Regions from separate parts of the Aeromicrobium sp. JP4 genome, predicted to be linked through region 2. Evidence: riboswitches for the same ligand, from Rfam matches in the RefSeq annotation. Region 2 holds a riboswitch; the other holds the start of a gene.

Region 1 (4,634 bases), 1.2 Mb from region 2:
CGGCGACGGCGTCCCGAACACCAACTCGACCGGCAAGGCGGCGAAGGTCCTCGCATCGGTCGGCCAGCCGGGCGCGGCCGGATCCGCCGCCGCTTGGGTCGCGAGGCACCAGGTCACCGACGCGGTCGCCGAGGACTCCCGACTGGCCACCGAGACCGGCAGCATCGCCTACGACGTGGCCGCGCTCGCGGACGGCAAGGCGGAGGGCATCACCGACGAGACGCGCGACCAGTGGATCCGAGCTACCACGCAGGCCGCGGCGGGCGTCCAGGCGCAGCTGCCGGCGGCCAGGGTCACCGTCACGAAGGCCGCGGCGTACGTCGCAGCCGGCCGCACGATCAAGGTCACCGCCGCGGGGCTCGCGGCGGGTGAGAAGGTCCGGATCGCCGTCTCCGGCGGAGGGACCGTCACGGGCACGGTCCCGGCGAGCGGCGCCGTCTCGGCCAGCGTCAAGGCTCCCGCCGGCAACGCCGCCCGGACGATCACGGTGACGGGCTCGCGTGCGAACCGAGCCGGCTCGACCACCGTGCCGGTCCTGGCCCAGCGCACGCTGACGACCAAGGTCGCCAGGACCAAGGTCAGGAAGAACAGGTTCCAGCGCGTCGTCGTGGGCGGACTCACCGCCCGCGAGCCGGTGCGCGTCTACTACCGAGGGAAGCTCGTCAAGCGCGGCACGGCCTCGTCGAACGGCACTTACTCCCACACCTTCCGTGTCGGCAAGAAGCTCGGCAAGGCGAAGGTGACGGTCTTCGGCGCGTACGCGAACCGCAGCGGGGCGAAGGTCTTCCGGGTCGTCAAGTGAGCCGACTGCTCCGTCGTGTCCTGGCGGCGACCCTCCTCGGGGTCGCCGCCGGACCCGCGTCCCTCAGCGCACCGGCCCAGGCCGCGGCGTGCAGCGGCAGCCAGGGCGTCACGGTCGTGGTGGGCTCGAGCGTCGGGTGCGACTCCGACGGTGGTGGCCGTGCCGCGAGCAACTTCACCGAGGCCGGCCACCGGCTGACCTACGCGTCGCGCGCTCCGGGATTCGTGTGCCGTGTCGACGGTGCGCCCGCGTCGGACCCCTGCGTCGAGGCCTCCCCGAGCGACGCCTACTGGGCGCTGTTCTATTCGGACGGGAAGTCCGGCTGGGCCTACTCGAGCCTGGGCGCCTCCGCGCTGAAGGTGCCGCAGGGCGGCTCCGTCGCGTTCGTGTTCCAGACCTCGTCCTCGCGCACGTGGCCGTCGGTGCAGCCCACGGTCGCACCGGAGCCCACCCGGGAGACGACGCGTCCGACCTCCGGGACGTCGAAGCCGGGTGCGAAGGACAAGCCGCGCCCGAAGGGCTCGACCGAGCGCACCACCGCGACCGCCGCGCCGAAGGCGGCCGTCCCCGGCGCCTCGGCGACCCCGTCCGCGGGGACCTCGCCGGCCACGTCGGGGCCGACCCCGTCGGCGACCCCGTCGTCCGGTGCGACGCCCAGCGCCGAGGCGCCGACGACCTCCGGTGGGGACGAGCCCGTCGCCGGAGCACCGGCGGTCCAGCCGACGGCCGGTGAGGCCGGGTCCGACTCGACGTCGCCCGCCGCGCTGGTCGCGGGAGCCGGCGTCGTGGTGCTGCTGGCCGCCGCCGGGGGCGTCACGTGGTACCGACGCCGGTCGGGCTGACGGTCGCGGGGGAGTAGACTCGCGGGCGTTGGACCAACGTCCGGCCCAGGGGAAACCGGTGAGATTCCGGTGCTGTGCCGCAACCGTGAGCCCCGCCCCACCCGGCGGAGCGAGCCGGGAACCCGCGCCGGACGGCCACCACCACATGTTGTCGCGCAACGACGGGTGGGCGATCGCCCTCGTGGACCTCGCCCCCGTACCGCGGGGAAGGGGACCGGATGACCGCCGTCGTCGACTCCACCCCCGTCAGGAGCCCCGCCACCGGGCGTCCCCGGCGCGAGCTGCACCCCGGCGCGTGGTGGCTGTGGGCGCTCGGCCTCGCGGCGGGCGCGTCGTTCACGCTCAACCCCTTCCTGCTGCTGGTCATCGTCGCGATCGCGGCGCTCGTGGTGGCGGCGTGCCGCGGCGACGCCCCGTGGGCGCTGTCGTTCCGGTACTACCTGTACTTCGGGCTGCTCATCGTGGTGATGCGCGTCGTCTTCCGCATCCTGCTCGGCGGCGGCTCGGCACCGGGCGACCCCGTGCTGTTCGGCCTGCCCGAGATCCCGCTGCCCGAGGTGGCGCGGGGCGTCCAGCTGCTCGGTGACGTCACGGTCAACGAGGTGCTGCTGGGCCTCTACGACGGCATGCGCCTGGCCACGCTGATCATCTGCATCGGCGCGGCGAACTCCCTGGCGAACCCCAAGAAGCTGCTCGCCGCCGCGCCGCCGGCGCTCTACGAGGTCGGCGCGGCCCTGGTCGTCGCCGTCTCGGTCTTCCCCCAGCTGGCCGAGAGCGTGCGCCGGGTGAACCGCGCGCGCAAGCTGCGCGGTGACGCGAGCCGCGGCACCGGCGCGATGCACCGCATCGTCATCCCCGTGCTGGAGGACGCCCTCGACCGCTCGATGACGCTCGCCGCCGGGATGGACGCGCGGGGCTACGGCCGTTCCGGCACGGTCGCGCCTCGCGACCGCTTCGCCACGGGGGTGCTGATGCTGGTGGGCCTGTTCGGCCTCAGCGTGGGCACCTACGGCTACCTCGACGGCACGGCCCCGCGCTTCCTGTCCTACCCGATGCTGGCCCTCGGCCTGGTCTTCGCGGTGCTGGCCCTGCGGTCGGCGGGACGCCGGGTGCACCGCACCCGCTACCGTCCCATCGCCTGGCAGGTGGCCGAGTACCTCACCGCGGCGTCCGGCCTCGCCGTAGCGATCGGACTCAAGGTGCTTTCGACGCAGCAGATCCCCGTGATCTACCCCGACGTCCCGGGCTGGCCGTCGCTCAGCGTGCTGTCGCTCGTGGTGGTCGCCATCGGGATCCTGCCCGTGTTCGTCGCCCCGCAGGCGCCCGTCGCCCACGACCACGTGGGAGGCGAGGACGCATGATCTCGTTCGACGACGTGACCTTCTGGTACGACGGCGCCCAGGACCCGACGCTGCGCGACGTCTCCCTCGAGATCGAGGAGGGCGAGCTCGTGCTGGTGTCCGGCCGCACCGGCTCGGGCAAGTCGACGCTGCTGGGGATGCTCAACGGCCTCGTGCCCCACTTCACCGGCGGCACGCTCGGCGGCGACATCCGCATCGACGGCTCGTCCGTCCTCGGCAGGCCGCCGCGCGAGCTGGCGCACCTCGTGGGCTACGTCGCGCAGGACCCGGCCTCGGGCTTCGTGGCCGACGTGGTCGAGGAGGAGCTCGCCTACGGCATGGAGCACCTCGGCCTCGACCCGCAGACGATGCGTCGCCGCGTCGAGGAGACGCTCGACCTGCTCGGCATCGCCGACCTGAGGCGCCGCTCGGTGCGCTCGCTGTCGGGTGGCCAGCAGCAGCGCGTCGCGATCGGCTCCGTGCTGACGATGCACCCTCGCGTGCTCGTGCTCGACGAGCCCACCTCGGCGCTCGACGCCACCGCGGCCGAGGACGTCCTGGCCACGATCGCGCGCCTCGTCGACGACCTGGCGCTCACCGTCGTCGTCGCGGAGCACCGGATGGAGCGCGTCGTGCCGTTCGCCGACCGGCTCGTCGTGGTCGAGGACGGCCGGGTCCGCATCGGCGAGACGGCGGCCCTGCTCGTGGACGCGCCGGTCGCGCCGCCGCTCGTGCACCTCGGACGCCTCGCCGACTGGAGCCCGCTGCCGCTGTCCGTCCGTGAGGCGCGGCGCCGGGTGAGGCCGCTCGCCTCGCGGCTCGGTCCGCCGCCCGTTCACGTGCCGTTCGAGCGTCCGCCGGCGCTGCGAGCGCGGGGGATCACCGTGCAGTACGGGCGCTTCGCGGCCGTGAAGGAGGTCGACCTGGAGGTCGGCCACGGTGAGGTCGTCGCGCTCATGGGCCGCAACGGGTCGGGCAAGAGCTCGCTGCTCTGGGCCGTGCAGGGCACGGGCGCGCGGGCCGCGGGCGTCGTCGACGTCGACGGGGTGGACCCGGGCGACGTGCGCCCGGCCGAGGCGCGGATGCTGGTCGGCCTGGTCCCGCAGACCTCCTCCGACCTGCTGTACCTCGAGACCGTCGACCGCGAGTGCGCCGCCGCCGACGACCAGTCCGTCGTCGACCCGGGGACCTGCCGCGCGCTGCTCGACCGTCTCGCGCCGGGCATCCCCGGCGACCGTCATCCGCGCGACCTCTCGGAGGGGCAGAAGCTGGCCCTCGTCCTGGCGATCGTCCTCACGGCCCACCCCGCGGTGGTCGCGCTGGACGAGCCGACCCGCGGCCTCGACTACCCGGGCAAGGCGGCCCTCGCGGCGATCCTGCGCGACCTCGCCGCCGAGGGTCGCGGGATCGTCGTGTCCAGCCACGACGTGGAGTTCGTCGCCACCGTGGCCGACACCGTCGCGGTGATGGCCGAGGGCGAGATCGTCTCCACGGGGCCGGTCCGCACGGTGCTGGCGGAGTCGCCCGCCTTCGCGCCCCAGGTGTCGAAGGTGCTCGGTCACGACTGGCTCACCGTCGACGAGGTGTCGGCCGCGCTGCCCACGGAGGTGGTCCGGTGAGCGGCCTGCGATCCGCCGAGGCCGTCCCGGT
Region 2 (4,634 bases):
GACGTCGTGGTGCGCCGCCTGCGGGCGGTCGCCGAGGCCGACCTGGTCCTGGCGCTCTACAACCCCCGGTCGCGGTCGCGCACCGAGCAGGTGGCACAGGCGAAGGCCGTGCTGCTGGAGCACAAGTCGCCCGGCACCGTCGTGGTCGTCGGTCGCGACGTGGGCCGCGCCGAGGAGAGCCTCACGGTCACGACGCTCGGCGACCTCGATCCCGAGACCGTCGACATGAAGTGCCTGCTGCTGATCGGCGCCTCGTCGACCCGGGTCACGCCGTCCGGACGCGTCTGGAGCCCTCGCTACGTCGAGTGATCAGCCGCGAGCGCGGCGCTCCCGGCTGGCGGCGTAGAGGAACGACTCGCCGCCGCGCACGTCGGGTGCCAGCGCCGGCCCGACGAGGATGACGGCCGCCTGCCGCAGACCGGCCTGCTCCACCTGACCGCCGATGTCGCCCAGCGTGCCGCGCAGCACGAGCTGGTCGGGCTGGGTCGCCTTCGACACCACCACGACGGGGCAGTCCTGGCCGTAGTGCTCGGCCAGCTCGGCGGCCAGCTCGCGCGTGCGGGTGATCCCCAGGTGCAGCGCCAGCGTCGCACCGGTCGCGGCGAAGGCGGCGAGCCGCTCGCCCTCGGGCATGGCGGTCGAGCGGGCCTGGGTGCGGGTCAGCACGACGGACTGAGCGACCTCGGGAACCGTCAGCTCGGCACCCACGATCGCGGCCGCGGCGGCGTAGGCGGGCACCCCGGGCGTCACGTCCCACGGCACCTGCGCGGCGTCGAGCCGACGTGCCTGCTCGTGCACGGCGGAGTACAGCGACGGGTCGCCCGAGCACAGCCGGACGACCTCGAGGCCCTCGGCGTGCGCACTCACGAGGTGCTCCGTGATCTCGTCGAGGTCGAGGTGCTGCGTGTCGACCAGACGGGCGCCCTCGCGGCAGTGCCCCAGCACCTCGGCGTCGAGGTAGGTACCCGCGTAGAGGCACACGTCGGCGGCCTCCAGCAGGCGCACCGCGCGCAGGGTGAGCAGGTCGGCGGCACCGGGGCCGGCCCCGACGAAGTGGACGGTCATGAGTCTCCCTTGGTGACGGACCACTGGCTGACGGCGCGCGCGGGCGTCCAGCCGGTGAAGGATCCGAGCGGCTCGGCCCGCTCGACGTGCAGGCGGACGAGCTCGCCGCCGTGGCGACGGTATCGCTCGAGCAGCACGGCCTCGGTCTCGGCCGTGACGCCGTGGACGACGAGGCGGCCGCCGGGCCGCAGGGCGTCCCAGCAGCTGTCGAGGACCCCGTCGACCGTCGCTCCCCCGCCGACGAACACCGCGTCCGGCCGGTCGAGACCCTCGAGCGCCTCGGGAGCCGAGCCCTCGACGACCTGGAGCGCGGGGACTCCCAGGGCGTCGGCGTTGCCGCGGATGAGCGCGAGGCGGTCGGGTCGTGGCTCGACGGCGATCGCCCGGGCACTGGGCCAGGCGCGCATCCACTCGACGCCGATCGAGCCGCTGCCGGCGCCCACGTCCCACAGCAACTGGCCCGGGGCCGGCGCCAGCCGCGCGAGCGCACTGGCGCGCAGGTCGCGCTTGGTGATCTGGCCGGCGTGCTGGAACGCGTCGTCGGGCAGGACTCCCCCGGCCGCCCAGCCCGGGCCGGAGCCGCGAACCTCCACCGCCAGGACGTTGAGGCGGGGCACGTCGGTGATGTCCCAGGCTCGCGCCGTCGACGTGGCCCGCGACTCGTCGGTGGAGCCGAGGTGGCCCAGCACGACCAGCTCGGAGTCGCCCCAGCCCAGGTCGGCGAGCAGCGTCGCCACGGCCGCAGGAGTGGTCTCGTCGCTCGACAGCACCAGCAACCGCCGCCCGGCTGAGAGCGCAGGGACGACGAGCCGGACATCGCGCCCGACGACGCTGACGACAGTCACCGACTCGGCCGGCCAGCCCATCCGCGCCCGGGCCAGCGCGACCGACGACACCGCCGGGACGACCGTGACCCGCTCCAGACCGAGCAGTTCGAGCAGCGTGGTGCCGATGCCGGACACGAGCGGATCGCCGGACGAGAGGACGACGACCGGCTCGCGCGCCTCGTCCAGCAGGGCGGGGAGCCGTTCACGCAACGGGGAGGGCCATGCGACCCGGTCCTGCCCTGCAACCGCAGGGATCGCGTCGAGGTGACGGCGTCCGCCGAGCAGGGTGGCGGCGGCCCCCACGAGCGACCGTGAGGACTCCGGCAGGCCATCCCAGCCGTCGGCCCCGACTCCGACGACGGTCACGTGCGCATCCATGGTCGAGCACCCTAACCCGCCGGGTCCGCAGGTCGGGCCCCCTGCCCGAGGCCTGCCGGCGGCGTCTAGGGTGTGGTCGAAGGTTCGAGGTGCCCCACGGCCGATGGCCACGGGGAGAATCTGGGAAGCCGGTGAGAATCCGGCACAGGGCCCGCTGCGGTGACTCAGGCACAGACCTGGGAAGTCCGAAGACCGGCCTCGATCCGACCCGCGACGCTGCCCGCGTCGCGGACCGTCATGGCAGATCGAGCGGGAGCCCTACATGCCAACGCAGTACCCCTTTTGTGCCGTCGTCGGCTCCGACGACATGACCCTCGCCCTCACCCTCGTCGCGATCGACCCGCTCATCGGCGGCGTCCTGGTGCGTGGCGAGAAGGGCACCGCCAAGACCACCACCGTGCGCGGACTCGCCGACGTGCTGCCGCCGGTGCGCGCCTACCGGGGTGATCGGTTCTCCATCGATCCGGCGGACCCGACGGCGATCTCGCCCGACGGACCGTTCGACGCCGGGACGCCCGTCGACGAGCGCCCCGTGCGGCTCGTCGAGCTGCCCGTGGGTGCGAGCGACGACCGCGTCACGGGCTCGCTGAAGCTCGACTCGGCGCTGCGCGACGGCGTGGTCGAGTTCGAGCCCGGTCTGCTGGCCCGCGCCCACCGCGGCCTGCTCTACGTCGACGAGGTCAACCTGCTGCACGACCACCTCGTCGACCTGCTGCTGGACGCCGCCGCGACCGGACGGGTGAGCGTCGAGCGCGACGGGGTCTCGGTCGAGCACGCGTCGCGGTTCGTGCTCATCGGCACCATGAACCCCGAGGAGGGTGAGCTGCGCCCGCAGCTGCTCGACCGGTTCGGTCTGACCGTCGAGGTGTCGGCTCCCCGCGAGCCGGCGCTGCGCGTCGAGGTCGTGCGACGCCGCCTCGCGTTCGACGCCGATCCCGCCGGCTTCGCAGCCCGCTGGGCCCAGGAGCAGGACGCGTTGCGCGCCCGCCTCGGTTCCGCCCAAGAGCTGGTGGGTGACGTCGTCCTCGACGACGACTCGCTCACCACGATCGCCGAGATCTGTGCCGCGTTCGACGTCGACGGCCTGCGCGCCGACCTCGTCACCGCCCGCACCGCGGCGGCCCACGCGGCATGGCAGGGGCGCACCCACATCACCCGCGAGGACGTCCGCGTCGCGGCGCGGCTGGCCCTGCCGCACCGCCGTCGCCGGAACCCGTTCGACGAGCCCGGACTCGACGAGGACCGCCTCGACGACCTGCTCGGCGACGACGAGCCCGACCCCGGACCCGACGACGACGGCCCGGGTGGTCCGGACGGCTCCGGCTCGGACTCGCCCCAGGACGGTCCCGAGGACCAGCGCCCCGCTGACGCCCCCGACGCGTCCCCGAACCAGGACGAGCAGCAGCCGCAGCCGGCCGGCGCCGGCTCGGTCGCCGCGGCCGGGGCCCCCACCCGGGCGCGACTGCTCGTGGTCCGCGGCACCGGCGAGGGCCAGTCCGGGCGACGCTCCCGGGCCCGCACGCCACAGGGCCGCGTCGTCGGCCAGCGGCCCGATGCGGCGTCCGGTCGCCTCCACCTTCCCGGCACCATCGCGGCGGCCGCCCCGCATCAGCGGAGCCGCGGCGGACTGGTCGACGGGCGTGGCCTCGCGCTCTCGCCGTCGGACCTGCGCCGCGCCGAGACGGTCGGCCAGGAGTCCAACCTCGTGCTGCTGTGCGTCGACGCCTCGGGCTCGATGGCCGCCCGGCGCCGCATGGAGCAGGTCAAGACCGCCGTGCTCTCGCTGCTGCTCGACGCCTACCGCCGCCGCGACAAGGTCGCCCTCGTGACGTTCCGTCAGCACACCGCCGAGGTGGTCCTGCCGCCCACCGGCTCGGTCGACGTGGCCTCACGCCGCCTCGCCGAGCTGCCGGCCGGCGGTCGCACCCCGCTGGCGGAGGGCCTCGAGCGCTCGGCGGAGATCCTGCGCCGCGAGGCGCTGCGCGACCCGTCCCGGCGCCCGCTGCTGGTCGTGGTCACCGACGGGCGTGCCACCTCGGGCGCCGATGCGCTCGGCCGGGCCCACCGGTCCGCCGCGCATCTGGCCGCCACCGGCCTCGACAGCGTCGTGGTCGACTGCGAGACCGGCCGCTTCCGGCTCGGCCTGGCCGCCCAGCTGGCCGGTCACCTGCGCGCCGACCACGTCCCACTCGGCGAGGTGACGGCCGACGGCCTGACGGATGTGGTCCACGCCGCCACCTCCTCGCGCGAGGGAGCAGCCTGATGCCGCAGGGCAAGCCGCTGACCGTGCCGGACGACGGCCTCACGACGCGGCAGCGACGCAACCGACCCCTGCTGATGGTGCACACCGGCAACGGCAAGGGG

Evidence for each region. A riboswitch is a leader RNA that binds a small molecule or an ion and turns the genes downstream of it on or off. The one in region 2 is predicted to bind cobalamin.
Region 1: it holds a riboswitch for cobalamin, as region 2 does, so the genes downstream of both, ACY1JX_RS08545 (energy-coupling factor transporter transmembrane component T) here and ACY1JX_RS02710 (VWA domain-containing protein) in region 2, are expected to answer to the same signal.

What each region holds. Positions count from the first base shown of each region.
Region 1 covers NZ_CM143290.1:1,720,375-1,725,008, reverse strand. Annotated here, with positions in the region: gene ACY1JX_RS08555 (prenyltransferase/squalene oxidase repeat-containing protein) at 1-802, shown strand, start outside; gene ACY1JX_RS08550 (hypothetical protein) at 799-1,644, shown strand; cobalamin riboswitch at 1,653-1,788, shown strand; gene ACY1JX_RS08545 (energy-coupling factor transporter transmembrane component T) at 1,863-3,005, shown strand; gene ACY1JX_RS08540 (ABC transporter ATP-binding protein) at 3,002-4,603, shown strand; gene ACY1JX_RS08535 (ECF transporter S component) at 4,600-4,634, shown strand, end outside.
Region 2 covers NZ_CM143290.1:534,200-538,833, forward strand. Annotated here, with positions in the region: gene ACY1JX_RS02695 (precorrin-2 C(20)-methyltransferase) at 1-309, shown strand, start outside; gene cobM (precorrin-4 C(11)-methyltransferase) at 310-1,065, opposite strand; gene cbiE (precorrin-6y C5,15-methyltransferase (decarboxylating) subunit CbiE) at 1,062-2,270, opposite strand; cobalamin riboswitch at 2,341-2,485, shown strand; gene ACY1JX_RS02710 (VWA domain-containing protein) at 2,533-4,533, shown strand; gene cobO (cob(I)yrinic acid a,c-diamide adenosyltransferase) at 4,533-4,634, shown strand, end outside.